4 regions of the Exiguobacterium sp. 9-2 genome follow, and region 3 is predicted to be linked to each of the others. Evidence: riboswitches for the same ligand, from Rfam matches in the RefSeq annotation. Region 3 holds a riboswitch; each other region holds the start of a gene.
What was found. Region 3 has a riboswitch for thiamine pyrophosphate ahead of thiT (energy-coupled thiamine transporter ThiT). Riboswitches for the same ligand answer to the same signal wherever they lie in the genome.
Positions count from the first base shown of each region.

Region 1 (8,168 bases), 770 kb from region 3:
CAAAAATCGTCGTTTTCCCAGCCCCTGTATTCCCGGAAATGACGAACATCGTCCGTCCAGCAAGTGCCGTGAAATCAATCGTCTCTTCACCAGCAAACGGACCAAAGGCGCGTAATGTCAGTCGTTCTGGGCGCATGTCGCTTCCTCCTTCAAGACGGCTCGCATCGCTTCCGTCGGCTTCTTCTCACGAACTGCTTCATAAAATTCACTGAACAGATCCGCAACAGAAGCATCCTTGACCTGCTCACGCGATGCTTTGACCGCCCGCGTACTCTCGCGGACGAATCCGATTCGCTCGAGGTGCAGGATGTTCGGATAGATTTTTTTCAGCTTGCCCATCGGATCCATCAAGGCTTCGCCGTCCGTCAGGTTGATTTTTAAATAATCATCCGTGACTTGCGTCGCAACGAACGCAGGATCCGTCAATTCATCGAGACTACCAGTCAGTTCTCGCAAATCACGTTTTGGTGCAAGCGGTTCGAATCGACGATCGAACGTACCAGTATCGTTCAACGTCAACACATCGACGCCTTTGACGTGATGTGCTTCTGAAAACGAATATTTCAAGAGCGATCCGCTGTATCGGACCGTCTCGGATTGAATTGCAAGCGGGTTGTGCAAATGACCGAGTGCTGTATAGGTAAACGGTGCAAACTGGCTCGCACTAACTTGCCCTGCCGTTCCGACGGATAATTGCCGCTCCGAATCTGTCTCGAGTCCACCGATGACAAAGGCATGACCGACGAGAACACTCGGTCCGTCTGGGACACATCCGGCAAGGATCGTCCGCATTGCGTCATCATGTGTCTTGATCGTTTCATCATTGTGCACATACCGGACGGTCGCAGGATCAGCGAACGGCACCGGGTAAAATGATACTCCCTTGATCGCGACCGGCTTGATGACCGGCGTCAATTTTCCAACAAGGTGTAGACCCGCCCGTTGAAGTAACGTCGTTCCGAAACTTAACCGTTCGGCTGAATCATGATTTCCGCTGATCGCAATGACCGGTATGTCCCGGTCAAGAATCAGAGCAGCGAGCGTCTCATCGAGTAGTTCAACGGCTTCTGTCGGCGGGACGGCACGGTCGTATAAGTCACCCGCAATGACGATTGCATCCGGTTGTTCGCGATCGACGAGTGTCAAAAACTCGCTCAGGACCGCCCGTTGGTTCCCGAGCATCGACTCGCCATGAACGATTTTACCGAGATGCCAATCGGCAGTATGTATCCATTTCATCTTCATCACACTCACTTTTTAAATATAGTAGCTTAAGTGTAGCATGCGAGCGTTCGTTCTGCGACGAACATCTGTTTGGAACACAAAAAGGAGGAGTTATCCTAACACACAGCGACACTACCATACATTTAAACAAAAAAAATTAGAATTTTTTTGATCAAAAAGCTACTTTATCTTTAACATCAAGTCAATTTCCGTTGACCTTATACCTTTTGATGACTTGGAACTTCAAAAAACTGCTAAGATATAAGGTATACATTTCCACTCGAATCGAAGGAGCAAAAATATGAAGAAATTATTAATGTTGACTATATTATGTACTACTTTATCAGCCTGTAACGCAAACGATTCTAAACTCAGTTTTAGTGAGCTAAAAATAGTACCTAACGCTCTCCAATCGAAAATAAATCCTGCCACTACTTTGCAAATGATCAACACGAAAGACGATATCGCCTATATTATCTATCGCACAAAGAAAGCAGTCGCTTCTGATCTTGAAGCACAAGGAGATACGCTGAAGATTAAATTGAATGAATCTAAAACTCATAAGAAGACAAAGCAGCATGTCTATAAATTAACTTTAGATCCTGAACATGAAATCATCGATGTTTACGTAAACGGTAAATCTACCGCGTTTGATAACATAACGAACTGATAAATCTAGAAATATCAAAATAGAAACAATATACATACGAAAATCCCTTCTTTTCTTTGTGAAATGAAGAGGTTGCAAAAAAAAAGCAGGAGGCGAATGCCTCCTGCTTTTTGTGCTTTCACAACGAGCGTATTACTTCGTCCGTTGCTTTCTAAAACGTTGGACGGAACGAATCACAGAAACTGATCCGCCAATGATCGCACCGACACCGACGACGATGCCTGTCTTAAATTTTTTGCCCGTTGGTTCGGATGTATGCGTTGCTTGATTGTGTTCAAAAAGTTGTTGGAGGGGCGACGACGTCTCGACTTCGAGAATCTTCGATGCATCCTGATGCACATCTTCTCTACGTTCGACACTACAAGGTGACAGATAGAATGGGTTCAAGTTCGTCCGGTACCGGTCCGGATTCCAGTTGGCTTGCTGGACAACCGCCTGTGTTTCTTCCGTCTGTGCTTGATCCTTCATTGGATCGAATTCTTGTTTCATCTGAATCACTCCTCTTCACGTTCAAAACCTGTAGACCGATTTATGTCTGAAGTCTTATTTACCTGTTTTTTAAACATTTAAAACATATATTTTTAAAATTAGTTTTACTGTTTTATGAACGTTTATCCGAAATAGGCGTGATACAGTCGTTTTGCTTTAACGAGATCCGCCTCGCCATGAATCAAGACACGACCATCTCGAAAGGCGACCATTCGATGCTCATCCGTCGTAAACGCCAGCAAGTATGGATTATGGGCGGAAATCGACGCAACCGGCTGGAGGCGTTGTTTTAATTGTTCGAGATCCCGCTGCCCGTCTCCACGGATTTGAACGGCATCGCGACCGCACAGTGCCGTGAAACGCACCGTTTGATTCGATAAATAAGGATAAGACGGCTCGATGCCGCACGAGGGGCACTCTGTTTGCTTCAGTGACTGGACGTTGATTTGTTGGAATGTATTCGACCACACGTCAAAGGCAAGCAGACGTGTCCGCAGCGCGTCCGTCTTCCCGCTCAACCACTTCAACGCTTCCGTCACTTGTAGAGAGGCGACCATCTGAACAGCTGGACCGATGATTCCCGCCGTATCACACGTCTCCTGATCACGTGGTAATTGATCGAGCAGGCACTGCAGACACGGCGTCTCTCCCGGACGAACAGTGAAAGTAATCCCGTAACTGCCGACGCAGCCGCCGTAAATCCACGGAATCGAGCGCAACAATGCCATATCGTTCATCAGTAAACGAATATCGAAATGATCCGTCGCATCGATGATGAGATCGATATCATCGAGAAGCCATGTCAGCGCTGCCCGGTCGACATCTAATACATGTGCTTCGATCGTCACCGTCGAATTAATCGCTTCAAGCCGCGCTTTTGCAGCAATCGCCTTCGGTACGATGTGCCGTGCATCGTCCTCCGTATAGAGTTGTTGCCGTTGTAGATTACTCCACTCGACATAATCGCGGTCGACGATTCGGACGACACCGACACCGGCGCGAACGAGTTGTTCTGCCGATGCTGTTCCGAGTGCCCCCATCCCGATGATCAGTACCTTTGCTGCTGCGAAGCGTGCTTGTCCTGCTTCTCCGATCGGTTGAAATCGAGTTTGGCGTGAATAACGTGTCATCGAATCAATCCACTCGTTGGACTACTCGCGACTGCATACTGTTTCTTCTCGATTCGTCCCGCTTCGTATCCGAAGCGCCCTGCTTCGACGGCTAGTCGCATCGCGCGCGCCATCTTGACCGGATCCTGGGCATGGGCTACAGCGGAGTTCAATAAGACACCATCCGCTCCCAGTTCCATTGCATAGGCAACGTCAGTTGGAGAACCGATTCCAGCGTCGACGATGACAGGCACCGTCGTCTGCTCGATGATGAACTTTAGGTGGAGCGGATTGAGGATGCCTTGCCCGGAACCGATCGGTGACGCAGCCGGCATGATGGCATGACAGCCGAGTTCCTCGAGTCGTCGTGCAAGGACGACGTCGTCCGATGTATACGGTAAGACGATGAATCCTTCTTTAAGTAACTCTTCAGAAGCCCGTAACGTCTCGATTGGGTCAGGTAGTAATGTCTTATCGCACCCAATCACTTCGACCTTGACCATGTCACACATACCGGATGCCCGCGCAAGTTTCGCTAGCCGAACCGCTTCTTCCGCTGTCTTCGCACCAGCCGTGTTCGGTAGTAAATCATACTTTGTTAAATCAAGCGACTCCAAGAAATTCGGTTGTTGTTTGTCGAAGAGATCGAGCCGCCGGACAGCGAACGTCAAGATTTGTGAAGCGGACGCATCGATGGCCTCCTGCTGTACCGTAGCATCCGTATATTTCCCCGTTCCGAGTAATAATCGTGATTCGAATGTCTTTTCTCCAATTTGTAGCATGTTTATCCTCCTCCTACGAAATGAACGATTTCGAATATGTCATTGTTCCGAACGACCGTTTGATCGTAAGCTCCGCGGTCGATGATCTGTCGGTTCTGTTCGACGATGACGAGTTTTTCCCCTAAGCCAAGTTGCGTGAGCATGTCCTCAATCGTCCCAATCTGTTCAATGGTGTGGTCGTTGCCGTTAATCGTAATGTTCATCGAACTTCCTCCTTTAGGATCAACCGTAATGTGTTTGCCAAGACTTCCGCTGTCGCCGGTGCGAGTAATATGCCATGCCGATGATGCCCCGTCGCTATAAAGATCCGACGGGATGAATCGGCGACTCCGATATATGGCAAGCCGAACTCTGTTTGTGGTCGTACGCCTGACCAGACTTCTTCGATGACAGCATCACGGATCGGTGGATAGAGACGCTCTGCTGCTTGAAGCAGTGACGTGACTCCTGCGACACTAACACCGATCGTCTCGTCGTGCGGTAGGTCTGTCGCACCGATCAATATCCGTCCGTCCGCTTTCGGTACGAGGTAGACGGCGTCATCAAACAGGATCGAGCGTAACGGCTGACCCGCGAGACGGACTGCGAGACACTCCCCTTTGACCCCATATGTCGCAATCGAAATGCCAGCTGTATCGAGCAAGGCTTGGGACCCGCGTCCGGCAGCAACCGTCACCGTTCGTCCCGTCCACGTTCCCGTGTTCGACTCAACCCTAATGAAATCATTACTCTCCTCGATTCGCGTGACGTCCACCTGTTCTTCGATTGGTACCCCACGATTTCGTAAGACATGCATCAATGCAGTCGTTAGTCGTCGCGGATCGATTTGACCGACCGATGGAAATAAGTATTCTTGCCCATTTTGTTTCAATAAAAATGGTTGTTCCCGGTAGCCACAATCGATCCCGGTCTCGCGCGTGAGGCGTCGCGCAAGTAACGGATACAGACAGCGACTTCGCGCGGCAAGCGTATGCAATTCTTCTCTCAGCTCGATGTCCGTCGCAAGCATCCCGGCAGCCGCCCGACTCGTCCCTTGTCCGCATGTTCCGCGATCAAGGACAAGAACGGATACGTTCTGACAAGCGAGACTGTAAGCAAGCGTCAAACCGATGACTCCACCACCGATGATGATGTGATCCGTCATACCCGTACCCCCTGATAACGCTGAATGGCAGCATGCGGGTCCGCTTGACCGAGAATACCGGATAAGACGGCGATTCCGCTTGCACCGGTCGCTGCGATCTCAGGAATGCGATCAGGAGTGATCCCGCCGATTGCGATGACTGGTTTCGTCGTGAAAGTGACAACTTGCTTCAAGGCATCGATCCCTCGCGGTGGCACGTTTGGTTTCGACGCTGTCGGATAAATATGACCGTACAGCAGTCGGTCGGCTCCTTCCGCTTCCGCTGCAAGTGCTTCTGCCAGAGAGTGGACGGATTTCCCGATGATGAGATTCGGAAAGTGTCGCCGAACATCGCAGACACGTAAGGAACGTCGCGTCAATTGCACACCGATGCCAGCGACATGGGCGACGTCGACCCGGTCGTGAACGGTTAATTGATCAGACGAATACCCTTTTGCAAGGAGCGCGTCAATCAGATCTAACAATTCTGTTGCCGACAAATTTGGTTCTCGAAGATGAAGCTGATCCGTATATGGTTGAAGCGATTGAAAGGTTTCCACTCCATCGCGTGGATTGATGGATCCCGTCGAAATCAGATGTAGACGCATCATGTTCTTCCTTTCCATACGAAAAAGGACCACTCCCGATGTTGAAGGGAGTGGTCCGAAAATGCGCTGAAGCGCTAAGGATATCTAAGGTTTCGAGCCACTTCCCTCCGCTAGTACGAACTAGATCAGGTTCAAAGGGTCCGGATACTTCCGTCTCAGTCTGCTGCGAGACTCCCCTAGTGTCTTTTCGTGTTTAATTGGCTTGCCCCATTAGTCTAGCATGAGTCGCTTTGCTTCGCTAGTCCTAGTTGAGCGCTTCCACTTGCTGAACAAGCTCCGATTTCGTCGGTCGCTGTTGCTTCTGGCTGTCGGCATAGATCTGCTTCAGCTTTAAGATCCGCATCACTTTAGCATCGAGCATCTCTGACGACAACGTTTTTTCTTTAACCGCTTGCATCACTTCGGTGTGGACCTTCGGATAGGCACCTGCTTCCGAAAACATCGCCATATCAGCTCCATTGACAAGTGCCTGACGTGCCGCTTCCGCAAGACCATATCGTTTCGTGATCGCCCCCATGACAAGGTCATCCGTGATGATGACACCCTTGAATCCGAGTTGTTGACGCAAGAGGTCAGTCAAGATCGGCTTCGAGAGCGAAGATGGATTTTGATCGTCATACGCGGGATAGAGAATATGGGCGACCATCACCATCTCGGCGCCCTCTTGAATCGCTTCTTGGAACGGTAACAGTTCCGTTCGCTTCAGTTCTTCCTTTGATGCTGTCACTCTCGGCAAACCGACATGGGAATCGACACTCGTATTGCCGTGACCGGGAAAATGTTTGACGACCGGAATCGTTCCCGTCTCTTGCATCCCATGCATCAGGGCCGTACCGAGAGTCGCGACGGTCTTCGGATCAGCACTTAACGCACGGTCGCCGATGATTGGATTGTTCGGATTGCTATTGACGTCAAGGACCGGTGCGAAGTCCATGTTGAACCCATAAAATCGTGACAGGTGACCGAGCGTACGTCCGACATCTTCCATTTTTGCAGCATCTGCACCTTGCGCCATCCGTTGACTCGTCGGGAGACGTAATCGTTGATCCGGTACCCGGCTGACCCGTCCGCCCTCTTCATCAACCCCGACGAAAACATACGGTTTTTGGTTCGTTTCTTGAATGGCACGCGTGAACGTCAAGAGTTGATCTTCTGACGTAATATTCCCACCAAGCAGTAAGACCCCACCGATCGCATGCGTCTGCAACAATTTCCGGTCAGCTGCTGAAAGTTCCGTTCCGGCAACTCCGATATAGAGCAATTGATCGATCTTTTCTGACGTCGACATCGCTTCAAGTTGCTGCTTTAATCGTGCTTGTTGCTGCTCTTCCTTTGTCGGCTCAGGCTTTGATTTCTTCGCCTCCGTCGGTTGCTTCTTTGCTGGTTGTGATGGTTTCGTTGGTTCCGTCGTCTCCTGCGCACACCCTGCAAGCAACAGGCAACCGATCAGTGCTACTTTCTTCACAAAGGATCCTCGCTCCGGACACCATTGATGGAATAATAGACGGAAATCTCAGCGTTCAAGGATTGCGAGACCGAACAATATTTATCTTTTGATAACGAGATGGCGCGACGGACCTTATCTTCCGGGAGATCACCTTCAAGCCGGTAATGAATCGAGATCGACGTAAAGCGCCGCGGATGATCCTCTGCCCGTTCCCCTTCGATATCCATTTCGAAATGAGTAATCGTCAAGCGCATCTTCTCTAAAATCGAGACGATGTCGATTCCAGTACAGCCGGCAACGGCATGTAGCAGCAGTTCAGTCGGTCGTGGTGCTTGATTTTCGCCACCGTTCTCCGGTGCTGCATCCATCGCAAGATGATGCCCTGATTCCGTCTGTCCACTAAACCCCATCTGTTTGTTCCATGTCACTGTCGCTTGCATCGTTTCCACTCCTTTGTCAGTAGTCTTCTTCTGTAGTATACGCAAAAAACAGCAAGCCTGGAAATTCACACGCTATTTCGAATAATGGTTCTTTTCCCGAATTCTCGCTTTGCGATACCCGACGAAATCGTTTCATGCTATCCTGTTACTCATAGTTTCGCGCGCAAGCGCCAGAATTGAGGAATCATCCATGTCACCTACTACTCGTTTAAGTCGACGCGATTGGCTGTTGATCGCCACGTTGTCGCTCCTGACGTTCGTTCTCGGAACAAGCGA
Region 1 is NZ_CP142850.1:1,195,657-1,203,824, reverse strand. It holds gene VJ374_RS06205 (SMC family ATPase) at 1-136, opposite strand, end outside; gene VJ374_RS06200 (exonuclease SbcCD subunit D) at 118-1,239, opposite strand; gene VJ374_RS06195 (hypothetical protein) at 1,526-1,894, shown strand; gene VJ374_RS06190 (hypothetical protein) at 2,027-2,383, opposite strand; gene VJ374_RS06185 (ThiF family adenylyltransferase) at 2,506-3,513, opposite strand; gene VJ374_RS06180 (thiazole synthase) at 3,510-4,274, opposite strand; gene thiS (sulfur carrier protein ThiS) at 4,277-4,477, opposite strand; gene VJ374_RS06170 (FAD-dependent oxidoreductase) at 4,474-5,418, opposite strand; gene VJ374_RS06165 (thiamine phosphate synthase) at 5,415-6,008, opposite strand; TPP riboswitch at 6,091-6,193, opposite strand; gene nagZ (beta-N-acetylhexosaminidase) at 6,250-7,470, opposite strand; gene VJ374_RS06155 (OsmC family protein) at 7,467-7,892, opposite strand; gene VJ374_RS06150 (MFS transporter) at 8,083-8,168, shown strand, end outside.
Region 1: it holds a riboswitch for thiamine pyrophosphate, as region 3 does, so the genes downstream of both, VJ374_RS06165 (thiamine phosphate synthase) here and thiT (energy-coupled thiamine transporter ThiT) in region 3, are expected to answer to the same signal.

Region 2 (8,168 bases), 1.0 Mb from region 3:
CAACGGAATTCGTCAAGGCGATGATTAACAAGTGGGCTTCTCCATCAAATTGTTTTTCGGCAGAGTTGATTTCGATTGGATAAGGACTATGATCCTTAAAGGCTTTCAGACCTTCAATGAAATAAGCGACCGATCCAAGTGACGTTTTCTGTTCGATGCTCACTTCTTCGACGGCTTCCGCAATCAGACCAACCGCAATGACGTTCATGAAGTAATGATCATCATATTTACCGATATCAAGCGGGCGGGCAGGGGCATCAGCTAATATCTGAATCGCCTTTTCGGGGTCCGTCGGGATGTGTAACGCACGTGATAAATCATTGACCGTTCCAAGCGGTACGATCCCGAGTGTTGGACGATGTGGTTGCTCGGCAATTCCAGTAATGACTTCATTGACCGTTCCATCACCACCCATGGCGATGACGGCGTCGTAATTATACTGAGCGGCATGACGTGCGAATTCCGTTGCATCGTGTTCTTTTTCCGTGAATCGAACGTCGACGGTTTGAAAGCGAGTAGCAAGCGTCTCTTCAGCGAGCGTCGCGTGTTTTTTTCCGAGTTCTTTACCAGAAGACGGGTTGATGATCAACATAGCTTGAGACAAGATGAATTCCTCCTTTGACGTATCTGTTCCTATTTTCCCGAGTCAAAGAAGGACTAATCATTTTAGTTCAAGTTTCTAAAATTAAACGTTCATACAAACCTTCAATTTTTCGTAACAATGCTTCTTTTTCCATCTCGACCGTCATCCATTCTTCTTCCGCGGATACATGAGAAAGAACGGCATCAAGATGTACGACTTGAAGTTCCAACTCTTCTATTTGCTGTTCAATGGACTGTTCTTTCGCAGGTGCTTTCGAACGCTTTGAAATTTTCGATTTCTTCTCATGATTTATCTGAGGTGGTGTGCCATGACTGGCTTGTCGTTTCTCCACTGCGTAAGCATAGTTTCCAGTATACGAAGTAATTTGATGGTCAAGCCAAATGATTTTTGGAAAAAGACGATTCAAGAAATAGCGGTCGTGTGAGACGGCGATCAATGTACCAGAAAAATTCTCGAGTGCTTCTTCAAGCGTCTCTCTTGATTCAATATCTAGATGATTCGTCGGCTCATCGAGAATCAAAACGTTGATCGACGAATGAACGAGTACGGCAAGCTGCAATCGAACACGTTCTCCTCCGCTTAGTGACAAAATAGACCGAAAGACAGTCGGTCCGAAAAACAGGAACCGGGCAAGAATATGGCGGGCTTCCGCTTCTGGGACGGCAATGCGGTCTCTAAACCAGTCGATTAAGCGAGCATCCTCCTCGAAATGGGCATGTTGGGACAAGTAACCGATCCGGTTCGATGGTCCACGCGTGAGCGTGCCTGCGTCTGGTGACAATTCATCAAGCAACAGTGCGAGCAACGTCGATTTCCCGCTCCCATTCGTTCCGACGATTGCAACCCGATCTTGAGCCATGATTTCGAACGAGACAACATCGAAAATGCGACGGGAATCGTAAGCGAATGAGAGCTCTTCAGCGCGAAAGACGACTTGACTCGTATGATCGGTAGAAGAGAAGGAGACATCAGCGGTTTTGGCTTCGAGTTGAGGTCGTTTGATCCGTTCGATTCGCTCGAGTGCCCGCTCCATCGATTTTGCTTTACGGAATAATTTCTCACTCGGTGGAGATGCTTCGTTTGCCCATTGCCGTAGTCGACGAATCGCTTCCTTCATCTTCTTGATTTTTTTCTGTTGCTCCTGATAGGCGTGGAACTGTTCCATCAAGCGACGTTCTCGTTCGACGACGAACGCACTGTAGTTCCCTAGGTAGGAGGTCAGTTCACCATCTTCGAGCTCGACGATCGAGGTGACGACGGCGTCTAAGAAGACCCGGTCGTGAGAGACAAGCAGGATAGTTCCAGTGTAGTCCCGTAAGAATTGTTCTAACCATTCAACGGCAGCTAAATCAAGATGGTTCGTCGGCTCATCAAGGATTAGGAGGTGTGGTTCCATCAGCAACATGCGACCGAGGCAAATCTTCGTTTGCTCACCGCCGCTCAACTGATGGAAAGGGCGAGTGAGTAACGGACGTAAATGTAATCCGTTCACCATGCGCTCGATCTTCGAGTCGAGTAGATAGCCATCTTTTTGTTCGAATGCATTTGTCGCTTCCGCATATCGAACGAGTAGTGCATCCAGATCATCTGGCGCTGTCGCCATCAAAAGCTCCAACTGTTGCATCCGAGAACGGATTGCGAGGATCTCTTCAAACGCCGTCCAAAGGACGTCGAGTCCGGTCATTGTCTCGGCATAAGTGGGAAGTTGTTCCAAGTAGCCAATCGTCAAACCGTTCTTTTGATAGATGACTCCACCGTCCGGTTGGTCAAGGCGAGCAAGTAAGCGGAGTAATGTCGTTTTACCACTCCCGTTTCGTCCAATCAGACCGACACGATCGTGTTCGTTTAAGAAGAGGGAAACGTCCGTTAAAATCGTTTCGCCTCCGAATTGTTTTGTCAGATGTTGAATGTCGCAAATCATCATAATAAGTTGATCCTTTCGCGCGCATTAAAAAAAGGGAGAGCGCAAATAGCACTCTCCCTAGTGTGTGAAAGATGCGCTTTGCTGTATTTTTCAATCATGAAGTTCTAAAAAAGGGCAGACGGGTGCCTTAGAACGCCATTCCATGAAAAATCGCGCGCAACAGATACAATTGTTCCATTAACCAATGTTTGCACGCAGCAAAGTCCATCATTTCACACCACCTTTCGTTTCAGATACAACCAGTTTACCATTATCTTGTTAATTGCGGAAGTCTGAATTATTTGAACACACCAGCAATCGAGCTGAAGAAGTCACTCAGACCATCAAATAATTTAGCGAAGAATCCTTTTGTCTCCTCGGACGTTGCAAACGCATGGATGTCTTGACCAGCATTTTTCAGTCCACTCTCGATTTGCCCCCAGTTGATGTTCGCTTGCTCCATTTGATTGAATAGATTCGTCAACCGATCCATCTGTGCATCAGACAGTTGGATGTTGTTGTTTTGAATGACTTGGACGATCAGGTTTTCGATCTCGACTTTTGTTTCCGGTTTTTGATTCGCGATTTCGGCCTTGATCTCATTCATCAAATCAGCGACTCTATCTGTCCCGACTGTCTTCCCGACGTCTGATGTGACCGATAATTCTTGCTGTGCTAAATCTTTCCGTTCGTCACTCAGCTTGATTCCGGTCTCAGCCGAAGTTTGATCATAGGCTTTCATGATTCCTGTCAGTGCCGATGTTCCAGTCACTTTATAAGGAGAAGTGATCGTGATGTCGGCATCTTTGACACCTGCCGTGACGAGAGCGTTCAAATACATATCCTTCGTCACCCACGTGATGTTTTCCGTCGCAACGGAAAGTCCGTCCCCTTTTTCCGTCAATTCGATCTTAGCGGATGAATACATGTTGCCGCCCTTTTGTGACTGGGGGATGTTTTTCCCGAGGTATTTTTCTTCGTCTGCAGAGGTTGCGATGATCGGTGTGATACCTTCCGGTGCATTGAGACGTGAAAGCACCCAAGCCTTATCTTTTGCGCCGAGTGACTCACCGAGAGTGACGATTGTCTTATCGACGACCTGCTCGGCGGATGCGGCTGTCGGAAGTAATAAAGCAGAAGCGATAACGGCTGACGCCATGATTTTTGTTGGTGTATGCATAATGAAATCCTCCAATTGTAAGTAACAGAATGAATTATAGTATCAGGTACTAAAATTAGTGTACGAGAACGAAAGAAGTTCGGAATCGGTCTGTAGATGGAGACGATATCCGCCTTCTGACACTCCATAGTATAGCGAAAAGAGGACAACTTGACTTCCATTTTCAGCATGCTATAGTGGATTTGAATCGAATAATGACCACTAGGGGAGTCGGTAGGCCGACTGAGACGAACGAAGACGTTCGGACCCTTTGAACCTGATTAAGTTCGTACTTACGGAGGGAAGTGGCGTCAAGTCTTGTTCTTCTTGCGCCATGCCCGTGTGTTTCGGGGTGGTGTTTTTTCGTTTCATAAAAACAAGGAGGATGAGATCATGACATTCACACAAGAAATCAAACAAGCAACACAAGCGTATTGGGACAGTAGTTTTACGCACCCATTCGTTCAAGGAATCGGCGAGGGAACGTTACCGCTCTCGAAATTTCGACATTATGTCATGCAGGATGCGTATTACTTAAAACACTTTGCGAAGATTCAAGCGAAGGCAGCGTCAAAAGCAGATGACTTTGCGACGATCGCGACACTTGCCGAGCACGCGACTTCGACATATGGGGCAGAACTGAGCTTGCATCAATCATTTTTCGAGCCGCTCGGTATCACGGAAGCAGACCTTGAAGCATTTGAACCGGCACCAACGGCATATGCTTACGTCTCACACATGCATCATGCGAGTGAAGGGACGCTTGGTGAGACGATTGCTGCCATCTTGCCATGTTACTGGTTGTATTATGAAGTTGGACAACAATTATTGACGTGTACACCGGATGAAAAAATCTATCAGCAATGGATCGACACATATAGTTCGGAATGGTTCGAAAAGGTCGTCTTTGAACAGATTGCACGGCTTGATGCGTTGGCGGAACAAGCAAGCTCGACTGAACGAGAGCGGATGAAACGGCATTTCGTGACGAGCTGTTATTATGAGTTGCTGTTTTGGCATATGGGATGGACGGAAGAAACGTTTACGTCGGTGTACGAGACGATTCCAGCACGGACAGTATCTTCCTAAAGAGTTAAATGGTAGAATTAGGTATAACATTTAGCGGAAGTAGGGGTAGAAATGGAAATCATCGTGATCGTACTTGCGATCAGCGCCGCGTATGCCGTGCAACGAATGCTGGGTAAAGTCAAAGTAAGATTTATTGGATATATCATTCCAACGTTAATCGTGTTGTCCGGTATATCCGCTACGACTCGAAACTTCAAGGTAGCATATAGCATGGGGAGCTACATTTCTGCTGTTCTTGTCATTGTCGTCTATGCATTACTGACCTATTGGTTATACCGCGTCTACCATCGTGCGAAAGAAGAAGCGGAATATCCGTATCAATCATTAAAAGACCGAGACATCCTTTAAAGGGGTCTCGGTCTTTTGTGAATCATGTTCTCATTTTTTCCAGTTTTTAAAGCCATCACCGAATTCGAGATGCAGTTGATCGGTAAAGATACCGTTCTGAAAGACCGGCACATCAACTGGTAAGGTGCCTTGCGGTTTGAACGTTCCGAAGATGGCTCGAATACCGGCAGGAAGATTTGGTCCCGCTGATTTCAGATTGCCTGCTTCGGAGTCCGGTCCGTTCGGATCCCCTTTAAAACCATAGACGAGGACGTGTGCCGGTGCGTCCGGTTGAACGGCGACATCGTATGGATTGCGGAGGCTAAGCAAGACGGATGGTATATCTGTTTGTTTCGCATACCGGAAGATTGAAGCCGGAATCGCTTGCTCTGGTGCAGTAGGCAGTAGTTTGGCACTCGTATTGACGTTTGAACCGACGATGATGTAATCTGCTGCATCGAGTTGTGCCCGTAGTGTCGGGTTTTGGTCGAGCGGTAGCGTAGTAGCCGAGTAATTCGCTGTCGTTACGTGCCAGTTCCGGTTCTTAGGCAGGGAAGCAATCGTCTTTTTCATGCTGTCCGTTTGATCCGTCGCAGGGGCGATCACAAGAACGTTTGCATTCTTTTTCGGCTTGAAGGGTAACGTCCGTTGATCATTTTTCACGAGTGTGACCGCGGCTTCCGTCATCGCGCGTTCTTTTGCTTTATGTTCGGGACTACCGACGATTTGGTTCGCTTGCGCGAGTTTATCTACTAAGGATGTCGTATCCGTCGTGCCATTCCATATTCCGCGTTCTGCCTTCAGCGTCAGGATCCGCTCGACCGATTGATCAATCCGTTTCTCTGACAGACGTCCGTCTTTGACTGCCGCAATCACGTCCTTAAAAATCTGGTCGAGTTTTGTGACATCCTGCTCGGAACGAAGAATCGTCGGCATGAGCGCGATGTCGACACCGGCGTCAAATGTTTTCAGAGCGGCTTCTGATTCCGTAAAATTGTCGGCGATCGCCTGCATATTCAAAGCATCCGTGATGACGATACCATCGTAGCCGAGTTTTTCGCGCAGTACGCCCGTGATGACGTCATCCGACAATGTCGCAGGTAAAGGGAAAGTGCCGTTTTTTGACGTGACAACTTCAGACTCGATTTGCGGCATTCCGATGTGTCCTGTCATGATCATATCGATGTCTTCGGCGATGGCACGCTTGAACGGGACGAGCTCGACTTGTTCCAGCTCCTCCAGGGACCGGTCGACAACCGGCAAGCCATAATGGGAATCGGTCGCGGTATCGCCGTGACCCGGGAAGTGTTTCGCGGTCGCTGCGACGCCTTCAGTTTGAATACCCTTCATCAAAGCGGAACCGAGCGTTCCGACGAGCTCCGGGTCACTTGAGAACGAGCGAACACCGATGACGGGATTTCCAGGGTTACTGTTGACGTCAAGAACCGGACCGAAGTTGACATTGATGCCAAGCGCATGCAGTTCAGAACCGATGATATGACCGGCATCATTGGCATACGCGCTACTACGGGTCGCACCTAACGCCATATTGCCGGGTAAGTTCGTTCCTGTTCCGAGCCGAGTGACGATGCCACCTTCTTGGTCGATCGTGACAAAGAGCGGAATATCGTTGCTGTCATCTTGTTTGACCACTTCTTGCAGATCATGAACGAGTTTTGTCGTCTGTTCGGTTTCACTGACGTTCTCAGCAAACAAAATGACGCCACCTAAATCATAGCGGTCGATGATGTTCGCGACTTCCGGAGCAAGCGACGTATGGTTACTGCCATTCCACTGCCGGAAGTCCGGCATGATCATCTGTCCAATTTTTTGTTCGAGCGTCATCGTGTCGATTTTTTGACTGATCCGATCTGCTGAAGATCCTGCCTCTGCCATGACAGGCAAACTACTTGAAACGAGTACTGCTGCGAGTCCTGCTGTTAACGTGAATTGCCCGATCCTTTTCATGATGTACATCCTCCTCTAGTCAAACCACGACTGGAATTCTTTTCAATACGGACAGTATAGCAAGGTGCTTGTTTTAAAACAATATTTTATTTGAAAACGATTACATTAGCAAATAAGTTTTAATAATGTTTTTGTGCATTCCGATTTGAACAAAAAAATGACTCCCCTTGAAGAGGAATCACTTTTTAGTCATTCGATCGATCAGCTATAGCGCTCCACGATGTTTGTCAGCTGGCGTTCGACAAATGACTGATCCTGCAGTTCACTATTGGATAGGCGTAGTTTGATCATTGACTCATCCGCTCCAGCCATTTCACTGAACAATGATCCGAGACTATGCGCACGACGATCGACTTGGACGATTAAATCAATCCCTGAGCTGTCTTGGAGCATGATGATTTCGATCTCATCCAGTTTATGAGCGTAGTGTGTATTGCGTGCTGAGTATTCAAGTTCCTGAGCAATCGGTAAATCTTTACGGAATCGTCCAGGTAATTTTTCTGTATCGGCTTTCTTTAACCGGAAGCCAAGTGACTCCATGGCATCTAAGACCGTCGTTTGGTAACGGTTTGCTTCGACGATGACAGCGTCACGGTCCGACGGATCAACGGATTGTGCGATGTCAAGTCCGGTCTCGATCCATGATTTCGATTGGCTGACGGAGAGTGGCGTATTTAGTGGCACACGTAATGTGAATGGAATTTCCCGCTCGACACCCGCTTCGATCGTGAACTTCGCTTCATTTAAGGCAAACCGGTCGAGCGTAAAGGTCGTAAACGTCGTACTATCATTGACTTCTTGTTTGTACTGCGTGTTGAATTCAAGATAAATCCGGTCAATTTCTTGATCGACGTTTCCACCTTTGATATGGACGACACCGTGGATTTGACCGCCTGGTTCACAGCGATCATCCGTCAACCGTGTGTCGACCGTTGCAGCACCGATTCCGATTTGTGAGAGAATTTTTTTGAACATGATGCATTCCTCCTTTTGATTACGTAAGAATGATGAAGCGTGTAAACTTGTCGAACAGGTACGAATTTGCTACAGTTTCGAAAGAACATTAGAAAAGGACGGGACGACTAGTGGAACTACATGAATTAAAAGCGAACCTTGCT
Region 2 is NZ_CP142850.1:958,771-966,938, forward strand. It holds gene VJ374_RS04935 (diacylglycerol/lipid kinase family protein) at 1-604, opposite strand, end outside; gene abc-f (ribosomal protection-like ABC-F family protein) at 672-2,528, opposite strand; gene VJ374_RS04945 (DUF1002 domain-containing protein) at 2,806-3,687, opposite strand; TPP riboswitch at 3,881-3,987, shown strand; gene tenA (thiaminase II) at 4,060-4,755, shown strand; gene VJ374_RS04955 (hypothetical protein) at 4,807-5,103, shown strand; gene VJ374_RS04960 (glycoside hydrolase family 3 protein) at 5,134-7,050, opposite strand; gene VJ374_RS04965 (sporulation protein) at 7,252-8,025, opposite strand; gene VJ374_RS04970 (class I SAM-dependent methyltransferase) at 8,136-8,168, shown strand, end outside.
Region 2: it holds a riboswitch for thiamine pyrophosphate, as region 3 does, so the genes downstream of both, tenA (thiaminase II) here and thiT (energy-coupled thiamine transporter ThiT) in region 3, are expected to answer to the same signal.

Region 3 (8,168 bases):
GTCTCGGCCGCAGAACCTGATTTTTCAGCGCACTTGCTCGATCGTTTCCTCGTCTTGATCGAAGCGAAGGAAATCCAACCCGTCATCCTGTTAACGAAGATGGACTTGCTTGATGATGTCAAAGGTCCTGCAGTTCGAGAGGCAATTGCCGCTTACCGGAAGATTGGTTATACGGTCATCGAGACATCAAGTGAGACATTGACAGGTGTTGAACAAGTCCGTCCGTTACTGGCCGGGAAAACGAGCGTTCTTGCCGGACAATCCGGTGTTGGGAAAAGTTCGCTCTTGAACGCACTTGAACCAACACTCGACTTAGAGACGAGTGCGATTTCGAAATCACTCGGACGTGGGCGCCATACGACACGTCACGTCACGTTGATGCCACTTGCCGAAGGCTTGATTGCTGATACACCAGGGTTCTCGAACCTTGATTTTCCGTATGATATGGAAATTGAGGATGTACGGTGGAGTTTTCCTGAATTCGTGGCTGTACAGGACGAATGTAAGTATCGAGGATGTTTGCATTTGAATGAACCCGGATGTGCCGTCAAGGAAGCCGTCGAAGCACAAGAAATCATGTCCTCTCGTTATGAGAACTATGGTATGTTTATAGACGAAATCAAGAATCGAGCCCGGAGGTATTGAAGATGATTAAAATTGCACCATCTATCTTATCAGCAGATTTTGCGAATCTCGAACGCGATGTTAAAGCAGTCGAAGCAGCAGGCGCGGACTATATCCATTTCGATGTCATGGATGGTCAGTTCGTACCGAATATCTCGTTTGGACTACCTGTGCTCAGCAGTTTACGTCAAAAGACGGATATGGTCCTTGATGTCCATTTAATGATTGACCAGCCAGAACGTTTCGTTGAAGATTTCGTTAAGGCAGGGGCAGATATCGTGACGTTCCACGTCGAAGCGACGAACCACGTCCACCGTGTTTTACAACAAATCAAGCTAGCCGGTGCAAAAGCAGGGGTCGTCTTGAATCCTCATACGCCATTATCGACGATTGAACACGTCCTTGAGGATGTCGATATGGTCTTATTGATGACGGTCAATCCGGGCTTTGGTGGACAAGCCTTCATCGAGAGTGTCATGCCAAAACTCGCATCACTTGCACAAATGAAAGCAGATCGTGATCTGACATTTGAAATCGAGATTGATGGTGGCGTCAACCCGGAAACAGCAAAACTTTGCATCGAAAACGGCGCGAACGTTCTTGTCGCGGGATCAGCAATCTACAATGCACCAGATTATGCGGAAGCGATCACTAGCATTCGTCAAGGGGCTGCCGTATAATAAGAACGAGAAAACGAAATATGATGACCGCAAGGGGTGTCGCTTGAAAAGCGGCTGAGAGGAGTCTTTTAGACTTTAACCCTTCGAACCTGTTCCGTTCAAACGGACGTAGGGATGTGGCGCACGCAGGCAGTACGGCGTTCGTCGTACTGCCTTTTTGCGTCCTCTCGTACAATGAAGGAGGAAATAGCATGAAACGGTTACAAATGATGATGGAAATTGCCATCTTTGCAAGTCTCGGGGTCGTCTTTGATTTACTGATTCCATTTAAAATGCCACAAGGCGGTTCAATCAGCTTAGCGATGTTACCAATCTTTGTCATGGCATTTCGCCACGGTGTCATCGGGGGTGTCGTCACAGGAGCGCTTGTTGGTACGATCCAACTGATGTTCGCCCCACAAGTCTTGACGATCGTCCAACCATTACTCGATTACACGATTGCATACGGTGTCGTCGGACTGAGCGGTCTGTTCGCGCGTCAGGTTAGACAAGCTGCACGTAACGGACAAAAGAAACGTTTGATGGCGTTCGTTCTCCTTGCAACACTATTAGGCGCAGGACTCCGTTATATCTGTCATGTCATAAGCGGAATCGTGTTCTTCGCGAAATATGCAGAAGGTCCAGTCGTGCCATATTCATTAGTTTATAACGCGACATACATGGTACCATCTTATGTTTTATGCGGTGTCGTCGCGGGTCTCCTCTTTACAACTGCGCCACGTTTACTACGTTATTCAGCACGAGGCGTCTGAGATGCGGGCGATTCTCGTGTGTGCCGGTCCTCAAGAAGAAGTGCCTGATTTGCGGATGCTTTGTCAGTCTAGTGATTTCATCATTGGTGTCGATGGTGGTGTTCAGACGATTGAATTGTTTGGGCTGACATGCGACATGACGATCGGTGACTTTGATTCGCTTGGTTACGTACCTGAAGGAGCAATCGTTCATCCGGCTGAGAAAGATGAGACGGATCTCGAACTCGCCCTTCGTACAGTATCAGAGATGAAACGGTTTGATGATACTATCATCGTCGGAGCAACAGGTGGACGACTCGACATGACCGTTCAAAATGTGTATTTATTGAAGCAATACCCTGAAGCGCGACTCGTCACGAAACGGGAAGAGGTGCGATATTTGGCAGTAGGATTGTATGCAGTCGAAGCCGAAAGCTATCATTATCTTTCTTTCATTCCACTTGTGCCGTCAATCTTGAGTTTAGCTGGAGTCAAATATCCACTTGATATGCATCCTGTTCCGGTCGGAGGTTCCTTGACCGTCAGTAATGAATGGAGTACGTCAGAAGCGACAGTAGAGCTCCATCAAGGAGAACTATTGATGATGCGAACACTTAAGGAATAGAACAAGCATATGAAAAAAGGCCGTGGATGATACCGCGGCCTCTTTTCATATGGTATTATTCTTCGAGTTGGGAAGGGGCGACTCGAATGTCACTTTGAGCCGATAGGTGTTTTCCTTTAACGAACAGATGATAGCTTCCCCACATGACGAGGAAAAATGGAACACCGATGTATAAAGCAATCCGTTGATCCGCTTGAAACGCAAGACTGACGAGGACGACGACATTAAGTGTCAACGATATCAACGGTAATACTGGATAGAATGGCGTCTTGAACTTTAGTTCGGATAGATCATGTCCGTTTCGGATGAACTGACGGCGGAACGCAAGTTGCGAAGCGGAAATTGAAATCCAACCGACTTGAGCACCGAGTCCAGCTAAAGACAAGAGCCAAATGAAGACGGTATCCTCTGCGAAAAATGCTGTCAGAAGCGATAACATCGCAAACATCATCGTAAAGAGTAAAGCGCGCATCGGCACACCACGTGCATTAACATAAGATAATTTCTTTGAAATCATCCCTTCTTGTGCCATTGCCCATAACATTCGGGTCGCGGCATACAGTCCCGAGTTCCCGACGGATAATAGTGCTGTCAAGACGACGATGTTCATCAAGTCAGCGGCATACGGGATGCCGATCGCATCAAAGACCATGATGAATGGACTACTGACTCCGCCAGCCGTCTCATACGGAATCAATGCACCGACGATCGTGATCGATAAGACAAAGAAAATGAACGTGCGCCAAACTGTATTCCGGATAGCTTTTGGAATCGATTTTTCAGGCGTGTCAGACTCCCCAGCCGCGACACCGATCAATTCGGTTCCCTGAAAAGCAAAATTGACAGCAATCATCGTCGTCAAGACACCGAGAATTCCGTTCGGAAACCAACCGCTTGCCGTGAAGTTCGCAAACAGCGAGGATGGACGATCTGCTTCCATCGGTAACCAGCCAAACCAAGCTGCGCCACCAAGAATGATGAAGAAAAGAATGGCGAGTACCTTTAAACTTGAGAACCAGAATTCCGCTTCCCCGAACGCTTTGGCGGAGACGGCGTTTAAACCGAATAACAAGACCGTAAAGACGGTACACCAGACAACGACCGGCACATTCGGAAACCAACGGTCCATCAAACTACCGGCAGCTGTGATTTCAAGTGCGACCGTCACAGCCCAGCCGAGCCAGTAAATCCAACCGACGGCAAAGCCGATACCTGGTCCGATGAAGCGTGTCGTATACGTTTGGAATGATCCTGAGACTGGCAAGAAAACTGCTAACTCCCCTAAACATAACATCGTCAGATACATGATGGTCCCACCCACGATGTAACTGAGGACCGCCCCGAGAGGTCCTGCTTGTGAAATCGTTAACCCTGATCCTAAAAATAAGCCTGTTCCGATAATTCCACCGAGTGAGATCATGAACAGGTGTCGACTCGTCATCTCTCGTTTGAGTTGCATGATGACTTCCCCCAATTCTGACAAAATAAAGTACGTTCCTATTGTAAGCGTTTTCAATAAAAGCGACAATTAGTTTATGAGAAAAATAAATGAGAGAATAAAAAAACCGGAAGGGAAGATTCCCATCCGGTGGTTGCGCCTTATACGCGTTCGACTTTACCTGATTTAAGAGCTCGAGCTGAAACCCAAACCTTTTTCGGCTTACCGTCGACGAGGATACGTACTTTTTGTACGTTGACTCCCCAAGTACGTTTTGTTTTGTTCAATGCGTGTGAACGGTTGTTACCCGACTTTGGCGATTTCCCAGTAACGTAGCATTTACGTGCCATGCGTTCCGCCTCCTTTTATGTTGTTTTGCGTTCGTCCTAATAGACACTTTGCTATCTTAGCATGGTGTCAGGGCGGTTGCAACATAAAAAAAGTAGCTGACAAGAAAAAAACTTGACAGACAACCTCGAAATTTAAAATAATAAATGAGGATGATGGTAAAAGTTCATTTGACCGCTACTATTTTTCACTTATTCATTGTATAGTCAGTACGGCGACTTTTCAATAGTAGGTCCTTATAGTAGAATTATGAGAAGAATACAATATTCAAAGGGGGCTACTCAGGTGGCGATCGAGATGAAAACGACCTATGGAAAGATTGATGTAGATAATGATGTCGTCGCGCAACTTTCGGGCGGCGCAGCAATGGAATGTTTTGGTGTCGTTGGTATGGCATCTCAGTCTCAAATCAAGGATGGTCTTGCTGAACTCTTAAAACGTGAGAACTTTGCACGCGGTGTCATCGTTCGACAGTCTTCAGAGCAAGTTCATATCGATATGCATATTATTGTAAGTTATGGGACGAAAATCTCAGAGGTGGCGAACAATGTACAGAGTCGCGTGAAATACACGCTCAGTCAGGCACTAGGTCTTGACGTGACATCTGTGAACATCTTTGTCCAAGGAGTCCGCTTGACGAATGTCTAAGGCGGAAATAGAGGAGGAAACTTTAGTGAGTGTAGATCGTTTAACAGGAGCGCAGTTAGTCAAGATGATTCAAAATGGCGCGGCGAATCTTTATCAAAACGCAGATTTCGTCGATTCATTGAACGTCTTCCCTGTGCCAGATGGTGATACGGGAACGAACATGAATTTGACGATGACTTCAGGTGCAAAAGAAGCAGGTAAATCCACTTCGGATTCTGTTTCGGAGGTCGCAAACGTCTTCGCACGTGGATTATTAATGGGGGCACGCGGAAATTCTGGTGTCATCTTAAGTCAATTGTTCCGTGGATTCTCGAAATCAATCGAAGGAAAAGCAACGATTGATACGAAAGAGTTCGCTGATGCATTGCAAAAAGGTGTCGATACAGCGTATAAAGCGGTCATGAAACCGGTCGAAGGAACGATCTTGACAGTTGCCCGTGAGACAGCTGTAGCGACCATCGCACAATCTGAAACGACGACGGATTTCTTAGAGTTGATGCGTCAACTCGTCGAAGCATCGAAAGTATCGCTTGACGGAACTCCTGACCTTCTTCCTGTATTAAAAGAAGTTGGTGTCGTTGATTCAGGTGGTCAAGGTCTCGTCTGTATCTATGAAGGATTCCTCGCGACACTCGAAGGAAAAGAACTTGATAAGCCACATACGCCAGTCATGGAAGCACTCGTCGAAGCAGAGCATCATAAATCGGCTCAAAGCTTCATGTCGACAGAAGAGATCCATTACGGCTACTGTACGGAAATCATGGTTCGCTTCCAAGATGACAAGTTAGCAAATGCACCGTTCAGTGAAGAAGCATTCCGGAACGAATTAGCGGAATTCGGTGATTCGTTGCTCGTCGTAGCGGACGAAGAGCTCCTTAAAGTTCACGTCCACGTTGAAACGCCAGGAGAAGTCATCACAAAAGGACAACGTTTCGGTGAGCTCGTTGCTGTTAAGATTGAAAATATGCGTCAACAACACTCGACGATCCTCGAAGAAGAGGGCGCGAACCAAGTCACTCCAGTCGCTGCACCGAAGACAAAAGCGAAAGCAGCCCTTGTCACAGTCGCAATGGGTGAAGGTATCAGTGAACTCTTTAAATCACTCGGTGTCAGTGTCGTCATCGAAGGCGGACAAACGATGAACCCGTCAACGGAAGACATCGTCAAGGCGATCGAGGATGCACACGCTGAACATGTCTATGTTTATCCGAACAACTCGAACATCATCATGGCCGCTGAACAAGCAGCTTCTGTTGCGAATTGTGGCGTAACAGTCGTGAAATCAAAGACAGTCCCACAAGGTTTGGCGGCGACGATCGTCTATAATCCGGAAGCGACTGTTGAAGAGAACGAAGCACACATGGAGGATGCGATCGCAGCTGTGAAGTCGGGTCAAGTCACATATGCCGTTCGTGATACGAATATTGATGGTGTTGAAATCAAGAAAGACGATCACATGGCGATTGCTGAAAAACAAATCGTTGCTACGGACACTTCGAGTCTTGGTGCTGTCAAGAAACTGGTCGATACACTCGTCACAGAGGACGACGAAATCATCACAGTTCTTTACGGTGAAGGCGTTTCGACAGAAGAAGTCGACGACCTCGTCGCGTACATCGAATCGGTTAATCCGGATGCTGAAGTGGAAGTCCACGACGGCAAACAACCACTTTATTCGTACATTTTAAGCGTCGAATAAAACCATCATACTGAAAAAGGGCGACTAGCCTTTTCACGAATCCCACCATCTGCGATAATAGAGGTGGGATTTCGTTTGTTTCATAGAGAGGGGAAAAGAAATGAAATATCGTAGCGTCTTTGACATCATCGGACCAGTCATGGTTGGTCCATCGAGCTCGCATACAGCAGGGGCTGCACGGATTGGATTGATGGCGGGTAAATTATTCGGGGAAACGCCTACTGTCATCCACATCACGTTTTACGGTTCATTCGCTGATACGTATCGTGGACATGGAACGGATGTCGCCATCATCGGCGGTGTTCTCGGATACGATACGTTTGACGACCGGATTCCGCAATCGATCGATATCGCGAAGTCGAAAGGGATTGAGATTCATTTCGAGACGAGTGAAGCGTTGACGGATCATCCAAATACGGCTCGTGTCCATTTGACGAATGGAGTAGAAGAGTTTGAATTGGTCGGTATTTCAATTGGTGGGGGAACGATTGAAATCACGGAATTAAATGGTGTACCGCTTCGTTTGTCTGGTGGGGGACCGGCACTCGTCGTCTTACACCATGACCGGTTCGGAGCAATTGCAGCCGTGACGAGCATTTTGGCTGATTACGAAATCAACATCGGGCATATGGAAGTGTCACGGCACGAAAAAGGAAAACAAGCACTCATGGCAATTGAGATTGATGACCGGATAACGGCAGAAGTGTTGGAAGAAATCGATCGGTTACCTCAAGTCGAGCGTGCCGTCATGATGGGAGAGTGAAGACATGTTTAAATCCGTAAAAGAACTCGTCGCCATCGCGACGGAACGAAATATTCCGATTTCGGAAGTCATGATCGAACAAGAGATGACGGTTCGTCATTTAGAACGAGATGAAGTCTATGCGATGATGGAACGAAACCTACAAGTGATGGAAGAAGCAGTTGCTCGTTCACTTGATGGCGACGGTGTCCAATCGGTGACAGGTTTAACTGGTGGAGATGCTGTCTTACTCCAGCGGTACCGTGCTTCAGGCAAAGGATTATCAGGAGATCTGCTACTCGATGCTGTCAGTAAGGCGATCGGAACGAATGAAGTCAATGCTGCGATGGGAAAAATTTGTGCAACACCAACGGCTGGGAGTGCGGGTGTCGTACCGGGTACGCTATTTGCGGTCAAAGATCGATTAAACCCGACGCGTGAACAAATGTTACGTTTCTTATTCACATCCGGTGCATTCGGCTTCGTCGTCGCGAACAATGCGTCGATCTCCGGAGCGGCTGGTGGCTGTCAGGCAGAAGTTGGTTCAGCAACAGCGATGGCAGCTGCTGCCATCGTTGAGATGGCGGGCGGAACACCGGATCAGTCAGCACATGCCTTTGCGATCGCACTGAA
Region 3 is NZ_CP142850.1:1,967,152-1,975,319, reverse strand. It holds gene rsgA (ribosome small subunit-dependent GTPase A) at 1-645, shown strand, start outside; gene rpe (ribulose-phosphate 3-epimerase) at 648-1,304, shown strand; TPP riboswitch at 1,327-1,436, shown strand; gene thiT (energy-coupled thiamine transporter ThiT) at 1,496-2,056, shown strand; gene VJ374_RS10495 (thiamine diphosphokinase) at 2,058-2,660, shown strand; gene VJ374_RS10490 (amino acid permease) at 2,716-4,119, opposite strand; gene rpmB (50S ribosomal protein L28) at 4,260-4,448, opposite strand; gene VJ374_RS10480 (Asp23/Gls24 family envelope stress response protein) at 4,732-5,094, shown strand; gene VJ374_RS10475 (DAK2 domain-containing protein) at 5,120-6,793, shown strand; gene sdaAB (L-serine ammonia-lyase, iron-sulfur-dependent subunit beta) at 6,894-7,556, shown strand; gene sdaAA (L-serine ammonia-lyase, iron-sulfur-dependent, subunit alpha) at 7,561-8,168, shown strand, end outside.

Region 4 (8,168 bases), 390 kb from region 3:
GCACCTTTCTTTGATCCCAGTTTGACAACATAGATTTCAAGCTTTTTAGCTCGTTTGCGTTCGAATAGTTCGAACGTTTGACTTTTTCCTTTGCGGATCAAGGTCAATTTTTTCTGTTTCAGCTTTGTTCCTTGTGGCTCCATCACATCGGTCTCTTTTAATTCTTGAGCCATTTTTTTTGCTAGTTTATCTGGAATGGCCGAGATGAATTTAAAATCGTTATCGACGAGCTGCTTTGGTGAGTCGTGAATGTAGCCGACATATGTGGTTGGTGATGCATCAAGAAAGCCATATTTGTAATTCGCAGGTTTTTTGTAGGTCTGATTGAGACGCATATATAGCGATGTTTCTTGAACGATTTTGCCTCCTTCTTTCTTCCAAACAGTCGCAAAAGGAACCGTCTGTCCCATTGAAAGCGTAGCAGGAAGTTGCTTTCGCTTGATTTGATATGATTGCCCCATTACATGGTCTTGAATGACGGATGGAATCCCAATACGATCACCACTGGTCATGAGTTCAATCGATGTGTGCTGCAAACCACTATTCGGAATGACACGAAAAGCTAAATTCAATTCGGAACCAGCTCGGGACTCGGTCGTCTCAAAGAGTGTTTGTTCTTTATCCTTATTTTTGTCTTTCATGAAGAGAACGAATTGTCCTTCCGGTGGTAAGGACAATTGATACGATGGGAAAAGGTAACGACCAAGTCCTTTCGTGTCTTTACTTTCTTCATTTTCTTGTTTTTGTTGATCCGTCACTTCTTTTGGGACAGGCTTAAAGCGAACGTCTGTCGATTTAGCTTTAAGCGGTTGGTTCGACCAATCGACGAATGGGTAATCACTGCGCTTGATTTGGTGGACCGCATAATCCGCATGGCGAATCGGCTGACACGCCAGATAGTCCTTTTTTTCGTCTGACAGGAAACGGACGTGTTGGAACTCGCGCCCTTGGACACTCGGAGGCAGGAAGTATAAATCAAATCCTTCGTGTTGCACATATCGATCAGGCAAGCGCATCATGTCAGGTTTTTGCTGACAACCCTTCAACAAAGCCGCCGTTTGTTTTTTCGGGAGATCCGGTATCTCTTGACCATCAAAGGTAGTCGAGATACCGCCCCAGTAATTGGCATCATATGTAAGATCTAAGTATTGTTCTTTTCCGCATCCGGCAAGAAGAACTGCTCCTGCGAGAATACCAATATGTATATAGCGTCTCATGAAAAACCTCCTCTATACGATTGTCTGTATTTTACCATATTTTCTATAATAGACAGAATTTTCTATAACGTTTCAACATCAAGATGTTTGACATCCCTTGACTCGGGAATAATAGATGCATGCATGGTCAATCTATTACTATGGGGGTTTTATGATGGGTACATTTATTCAAGCAGTTGATGGCACGAAGATTTACGTTGAGGATGTCGGATCGGGTCAACCGGTCGTCTTTTTACACGGCTGGCCAGCAAACAATAACATGTTCGAGTATCAAAAGAATCTGCTCGTCGAAGAAGGGTACCGTTACGTCGGAATCGATTATCGTGGTTATGGCAAATCAGATGCACCGGCAACGGGATATGACTATAAGACGATGGCGTCCGATGTCAATGAAGTCATCGAACAGCTCAAATTAACGAATGTCACGTTGCTCGGCTTCTCGATGGGAGGAGGAATCGCCTTGTCCTATCTCTTGCAATATGGGGATTCAAAAGTCAGTAAGCTTGTTCTCGCGGGAGCTGCGGCACCAGTCTTTACGCAACGTGACGGTTACCCATATGGGATGACGAAAGAAGAAGTCGATGCGTTGATTGCCGATACGAAACAGGATCGCCCGTCGATGCTCAAAGGATTCGGTGAAATCTTCTTTGCGAAGGAACATCCAGAACCGCTGCAACAATGGTTCCATGGTCTTAGCATCGCCGCTTCGTCCCACGGAACGATTCAGTCAGCAATCGCCTTGCGTGACGAAGACTTACGTGGAAAACTCGAAAACATCAAAGTTAATACGTTAATCATCCACGGTAAAAAAGACCAAGTCTGTCCGTTCGAGTTTGCGGAAGAGATGCAAAAGGAAATCCCACATGCGCGACTCGAAGTCTTCGAAGAGAGTGGACACGGGATGTTACTTGACGAACAAGAGAAGTTCAACGAGACATTACTGACGTACGTTAAAGGAAATCAAACCGTCTAATTTAACAAGCCATGGACGAGTGTCCATGGCTTGTTTTTGTGTATAGAAAAAGCGTGCGCCGGCGCATGTTTTTAAAGGCGATACTTCCGCATGAACCGTTGATCGATCCAGCGCTTCAGGTACCAACCGAACGTGTGAGTCGAATAATGACGACCATATAGGGAAACCGCATGACGCGGTCCCATCGATAAAATCGTCAAATAGTTCGTTTGCGGACGATAGGTTTGCAGTGCTTCTTCCTGGAGGTATCGTAAAAGGTTCGTAAGTAAAATTGGCGCTTGTCGGACAGCTGTGACACCATTCTTCGGAATGTCGGGGTAGGCGACGAGGGTCGCCGCGTCACCCGCAACAAACAAACTTGGATGATCGAGCGCTTGTAACTGTTCATTGACGAGTAAAAATCCGTCTTCGGTGAAGAGATTGCTGTCTGCAAACAATGTCGGAGCTTTGGCACCCGTCAAGCGGACGATTGCATCTGACTCGATTGGTGGGTGTTGCGTAAAGCGGAGTGGTAGTTCGTCATCTATAGGACGTTCCCGGATCCAGTACACTTCGAGTTCTTTTAACCGTCTCGTAATGGCTTCCGCTGCCGGATGACGAGAAAGGATATCTGGATCCGTGATCAATGTGATCGGTACACCCGCCGCTTTCAAGGACGCCGCCATCTCGACGGCCGCTGCTCCGCTCCCAATCACGACCGGACGCTTTGCTTGTTGCAGTCGCTTTAATGTATCCGGTAACCGGTAGTTCGGTTTAATCGATAATCGCGTCGTATCTTCCGACCAGTCGAATGAACCGATATTCGTTGAGACGACGTCATAGGTGTAACGTCTGCCGGATGCACCGAAGACGACCTTTTCAACAGGGTCGACTTTGATGACGGTCTCCTTGATGAATGGTTTATCATAGGCACGACATAAGGCGGCGACGTCAATACGCATCTCATCCATGTCGTATGTTCCGTCAGCAAGCCCAGAGTACATGCCCGAGTAATATTGGTAAGTCGAGGCGTTCAGGACCAGCCACTCGACGTCTTCTGTTGGTCCGTGTGTAATGCAATGCAGGTGAGCGTGACCTGCACCAATCAAGAGGATACGTTTCATGTCGTTCTCCTTCAATCTGTCTTGCTAGAGTGTACCCGGATACGGGTGGCGGTAATCATAGCCAAAAGACAAGACTGATGAATAGGAGGATGACCACGAGATAAATAATATCCTGACGCTGAACGACCGGTACCTCGTAATACGTTCGCTCTGCTGAAAAGTGACGGGCTTCGAGAGCAATCGCCATCCGTTCTGCCCGCTGGATCGATCGTGAGAAGAGCGGTAAGCCAATTGAAAGAAATCCATCACCAGGAAAGCGACTGTGCACATTGCGAATCATCCGGACTTGCCGCAAAACGCGGACTTCTTCGACCAGTTGCGGCAGAAAGCGAATCCCGGCAAGGAATCCGTAAGCAAAGCGGGGCGATAACTTCGCCTGATGGATCAAGCTCATTACGAAACGGGTCGCGTCGGTCGTCGTGACGAAAGCGAGGCTCAGGCAGACGAACGTGGCCATCCGCAAGGCAAGTAACCAGCCGTGCGCGACGCTTTCCGACGTGACATGAAACCAACCAAACGACCAAAGAGTATTCGTTCCTTTGCCGAAAGCCGCCATCATCCAGAACGTCAATAAGAATAATAGAATATACGGCGCAAGTCGCTTCAAGAAATCAAAAGGACCCCATCCGGAAAGGAGTAGCAGTGCGATAGCAAAACTCAAGAATACTAACGTTTTGACCCAGTCATTCGTTGCAATCAAGGCAAACATGATCAAAAACAATCCGCTTCCCTTAATGACAGGATTGAGTTTAGCGAACGGGGACACGTTCGTTTGCATCACGTTTCACCTCCTGGAATTGGTACGAAAGTGGACGTTGTAGCTGACAGCGCTCGAGTAATGGAACGTCAGCGAATAACTCGCTTGGGCGACCGTCAAAAGTAATCCGTCCTTGCTCCATGACGAGGACACGATCCGCATACCGGGCGACGAGCTCCATATCATGCGTCGCCATGACGAGTGTCGTACCGTTCTGTTGTTCCATCTGTAACTGTTCCATTAAGCGTCGTGTCGTCAATCCATCTTGTCCGAAGGTCGGTTCATCGAGCAACAATAAGTCTTTCGTTTGTCCGAGCATCGTTGCGACGCTGAGCCGTCGTTGTTGCCCCGTACTAAGAGCAAGTGGTGACTGCTGTTTGACAGATGTCAGTTCCAGCCGTTCGAGCAACGCCGCGCGCTTAACGTTCGTCGCTGCCCGGTGGCTCCAGTCGATTTCCGCTTCGACCGTCAGCTTAAGAAACTGCAGATCCGGTTGTTGAAAGACATAGCCAACGTGCTCATAAAAGCGACGCTGGGAGTAACGATGAACCGGACGTCCCTGGAGCTGATACGTTCCACGATTGGGAAGCAACCGCCCGAGTGTCGCAAGCAATGTACTTTTCCCGGATCCATTTGCCCCAAGCAGCATCACCCATTCTCCTGTCTGCAGGGAAAATGTCGCATCGGTCAGCGGATATGGTGCTTTCGTCGATAATGCAGCGACGTGTAACAAAGAGCGACCAGCTGTAGCGACGGTGGAAGGCACATGAAGTCGCGCCGCTTGCGGTCCATCTATGGGTAACGTCTCTAACGTATACGGATACAAAGAGGGAACGGCAATACCTTTCGTTTGAAGCTCTTTGTAATCCTGGGGGAACAGATCCCGTGGATCTGCTGTCGCAGTAATCGATCCGTCCTCAAGCAAGACGACCTGGTCGACGTACGACAAACAGACATCGAGTTGGTGTTCGATCAAGACGATCGTTAAATCGTGTTCTTTTTGAATCCGAAAAATCAACGCCATCAGCTCATGTTGTCCGATTGGATCAATCTGAGCCGTTGGTTCATCGAGTAATAAGATCGTCGGCTCAAGTGCTAGGACCGCTGCGAGCGCGAGACGCTGTTTCATTCCACCGGATAGACTCGCGATCGGTGTCGAGAAGGGGAGGGGGAGACCGACGAGTGCGAGTAAGCGTTCAATTCGTTCATCCATCTCCACGCGCGGAATCGAGCGATTTTCTAAACTAAAAGCGATTTCGCGTCCGATCGTCTCCATGCAGAACTGTTCTTCTGGATTTTGAAACAAGATTCCGACCGAACCGGACCGGGTAACGGTACCAGTCTGTTCGACTTCAATCGTTTCCGGTGTCAGTCCGGCAAGGGCATGAAGTAATGTCGTCTTGCCACTCCCACTTCGTCCGAGCAGAAGGGTCGTCCCTTGCTCAATCGTCAGCGATACATGATTGAGCACCGATTTCATCTGACCGGGATAGCGGATGCTGAGGTCGTCGACAGTAATCATGCGATTTCTCGTTTCGCACGTCCTGCCGCAAACCCGTTCAAGACACCAGTCGCAACAAGGCGACGGACGAGAATGGCTGCAAGCAAGCCACCGAGTAATGCGCCGCTGATCAATTGTAAGCCAGTTGTCGCAAGCAACGTCGTCGTTGTGTAGTAACCGAATCCGTTCGCGATTAGACTATAAACGATGCTACCAATCGCGGCTCCGACACCCGATAACATCAAGGTCCATGTGTCATAACGACGGTAACGCGTCATCGCAAAGACGAGTTCCGCACCAAGTCCTTGGCAGACTCCGATCAGAAGAGCGGATAAACCAAAATGACTACCTGTGAACAGTTCGACGGCTGCCGCGACGACTTCCGCAATTAAAGCGGCACCTGGCTTTTGAATGATTGCTGCGACGAGCGGACTCGCAATGATCCAGATGCCAAACATCCAGTTGGCACCGACAGGACCGAAGATCGCTGAGATCGGCAACCAGAGTGTTGACCAACCAAGATAGATGACGCCGCAAGCGACGGCGAGCATCATCATGACCATGATTTCTTTCATTTTCCAGTGTTGCATTAGATACGTCCTCCTTTGAATGGGGGAGACGCCAAAAAAGACCGCCCTCCGTAAAAAAGAGAGCGGTCCTCAGAAAAACTGCGCGCAGCAGGAGTCATTGGATGTGGTCGCTCCACTTTCCTACGCTAGTATGAACTAGATCAGGTTCGAAGGGTCCGAAGTGAATCGTCTCAGCCAATTGGGCTCCCCTAGTGGATATGGTAATAGGTGATACGCTGTTCACTTTAGGCAATCCAGCGTCTGTTGTCAAGACACAAAAAAAAACGATACGCCGCAAAGGGCGTATCGTTAAACGACTTATTTATTGTCTTCGTTCTCTTCAGCTGTTTCTTCTGAAGACGTTTCTGTTGCTTCCACTTCGTTGTCTTCGCCAGCTTCTGCTTGTGCCTCTGCTTCCTCGATTTCTTCAAGATCCTGCTCGAGTGTCGATTCGACGACAGCTGCGACTTGAATATCGCCTTCTGTAACGATGCGGAAATCTTTTTGTTCTGGAAGATCGGCTACAGAAATCGAATCGCCGATTTCGAGGTTCGTGACGTCGACTTCGACGTTCTCTGGTAATTTATCTGGTGTAGCGGCGACTGTTACTTTAAAGAGTGTTTGTGATAGGAAGCCACCAACTTTTGCACCGGCTGCTTCGCCAACAAGTACAACGTCTGCTTCGACTTCTGTTTCTTCATCCATTTTCACGGCGATGAATTCAACGTGATCGACTGTTGGTGTGAAGACATCCATATCACGGCGATTGATCAAGACGTTAATATTTTTACCGTCGAGTTTGAGTGAAATCAAGACGTTTTCACCGTTTTCTCGGACGATTTTAAGCAATTCTTTTTCTTCAAATGCGATTGGTGTACTTTCCACTTTGTAACCATACACGACGCCAAGAGCTTTTCCTTCATGACGCAATTGTTTACGGAGTGAGCGTGGACGTACCTCGCGTTTTTCGGCTGTTAAATTAACTGACATGTTCATTTCCCCCTTGAATTTGGTATAGCCCTCAAAAGGTAATGAATGTAGGAGCAGGACGAATCCTGAACAATATGAATCATGCTAAGACAATCGGTTTCAGACTCTCATGAATCTGACGCTTTCGTGACTTTGCATTTCTCTCCCAGGTCATTACGCTGATATTGAGAAACATGTGTGAGTAAGTCACCGGTTTGATGCGGTGCTAATGAGTTTATACCCCTGTGTTTTAAATCCATAAACCTCTTTTTTTATCTTTTTGAAGTCGAAAGACCTCCAAACCGCTTGAAATCAGGGGTTGAGAGGTCTTTCGTTTTTTTCATTCTTTATGATGATTCGTTGATTTTCACGAACTAAAACACGAATGAGACGTTCAATTTGCCGCATCGTCGTCTGTCCCATCGTCGAAATTTGCAGCCACTGATTGTAAACGAGATAGTCGCTTTCATACTGGACGTGATACCCCTGAATGCGCAGAGCGTCGCCTAAATCAGTTGCGGACGGATGAACGATCGTCAGTATTCCCGGCGCTTGTGCTTCTTGTTGTGCGAGGAGTTGGAATCCAGTTGCGCGGACGGCTTGTTCGAGATAGGTCATCTTGATTGCTGCTTGATTAAGATCGAGGGCATCAAGCGCTGCCTGACAGGCAAGCAACAGGTTCGACGAGCCGGAAAAGGCAACCCCTTCCGCATAGAGTCCTAAATCCAGATAACGGGGAATACAGAGAGAAGGTAGGACGCGATCTGCGTGACCAATGAACGCAAGACCCGGTAAACCACCAATCGCTTTCCCGGAAACAGTCGTGACGAAAGTGCAGCCATCGTATGAGAAATGTCCGGTTCCAACAGCGCTGATCGCATCGACGACGAGTGCGGTTCGTTGATCTAACAGCACTTTTACTGCATCAAGATCATAGAGAACACCCGTTGACGTCTCACAATGCGTCAACCAGATCCAGTTGTATGCCGTTTGCCTCAATTGATGAGCGAGTTGCTTCAAGTCGATCGGGTGACCGGGGGGAAGCGTATGGACATCAAAGGACTTGCCGGCACGTGCCG
Region 4 is NZ_CP142850.1:1,574,787-1,582,954, reverse strand. It holds gene VJ374_RS08325 (hypothetical protein) at 1-1,217, opposite strand, end outside; gene VJ374_RS08320 (alpha/beta fold hydrolase) at 1,372-2,190, shown strand; gene VJ374_RS08315 (NAD(P)/FAD-dependent oxidoreductase) at 2,262-3,293, opposite strand; gene VJ374_RS08310 (energy-coupling factor transporter transmembrane component T family protein) at 3,349-4,071, opposite strand; gene VJ374_RS08305 (ABC transporter ATP-binding protein) at 4,043-5,572, opposite strand; gene VJ374_RS08300 (ECF transporter S component) at 5,569-6,141, opposite strand; TPP riboswitch at 6,242-6,341, opposite strand; gene VJ374_RS08295 (50S ribosomal protein L25/general stress protein Ctc) at 6,439-7,110, opposite strand; gene VJ374_RS08290 (GNAT family N-acetyltransferase) at 7,402-8,168, opposite strand, start outside.
Region 4: it holds a riboswitch for thiamine pyrophosphate, as region 3 does, so the genes downstream of both, VJ374_RS08300 (ECF transporter S component) here and thiT (energy-coupled thiamine transporter ThiT) in region 3, are expected to answer to the same signal.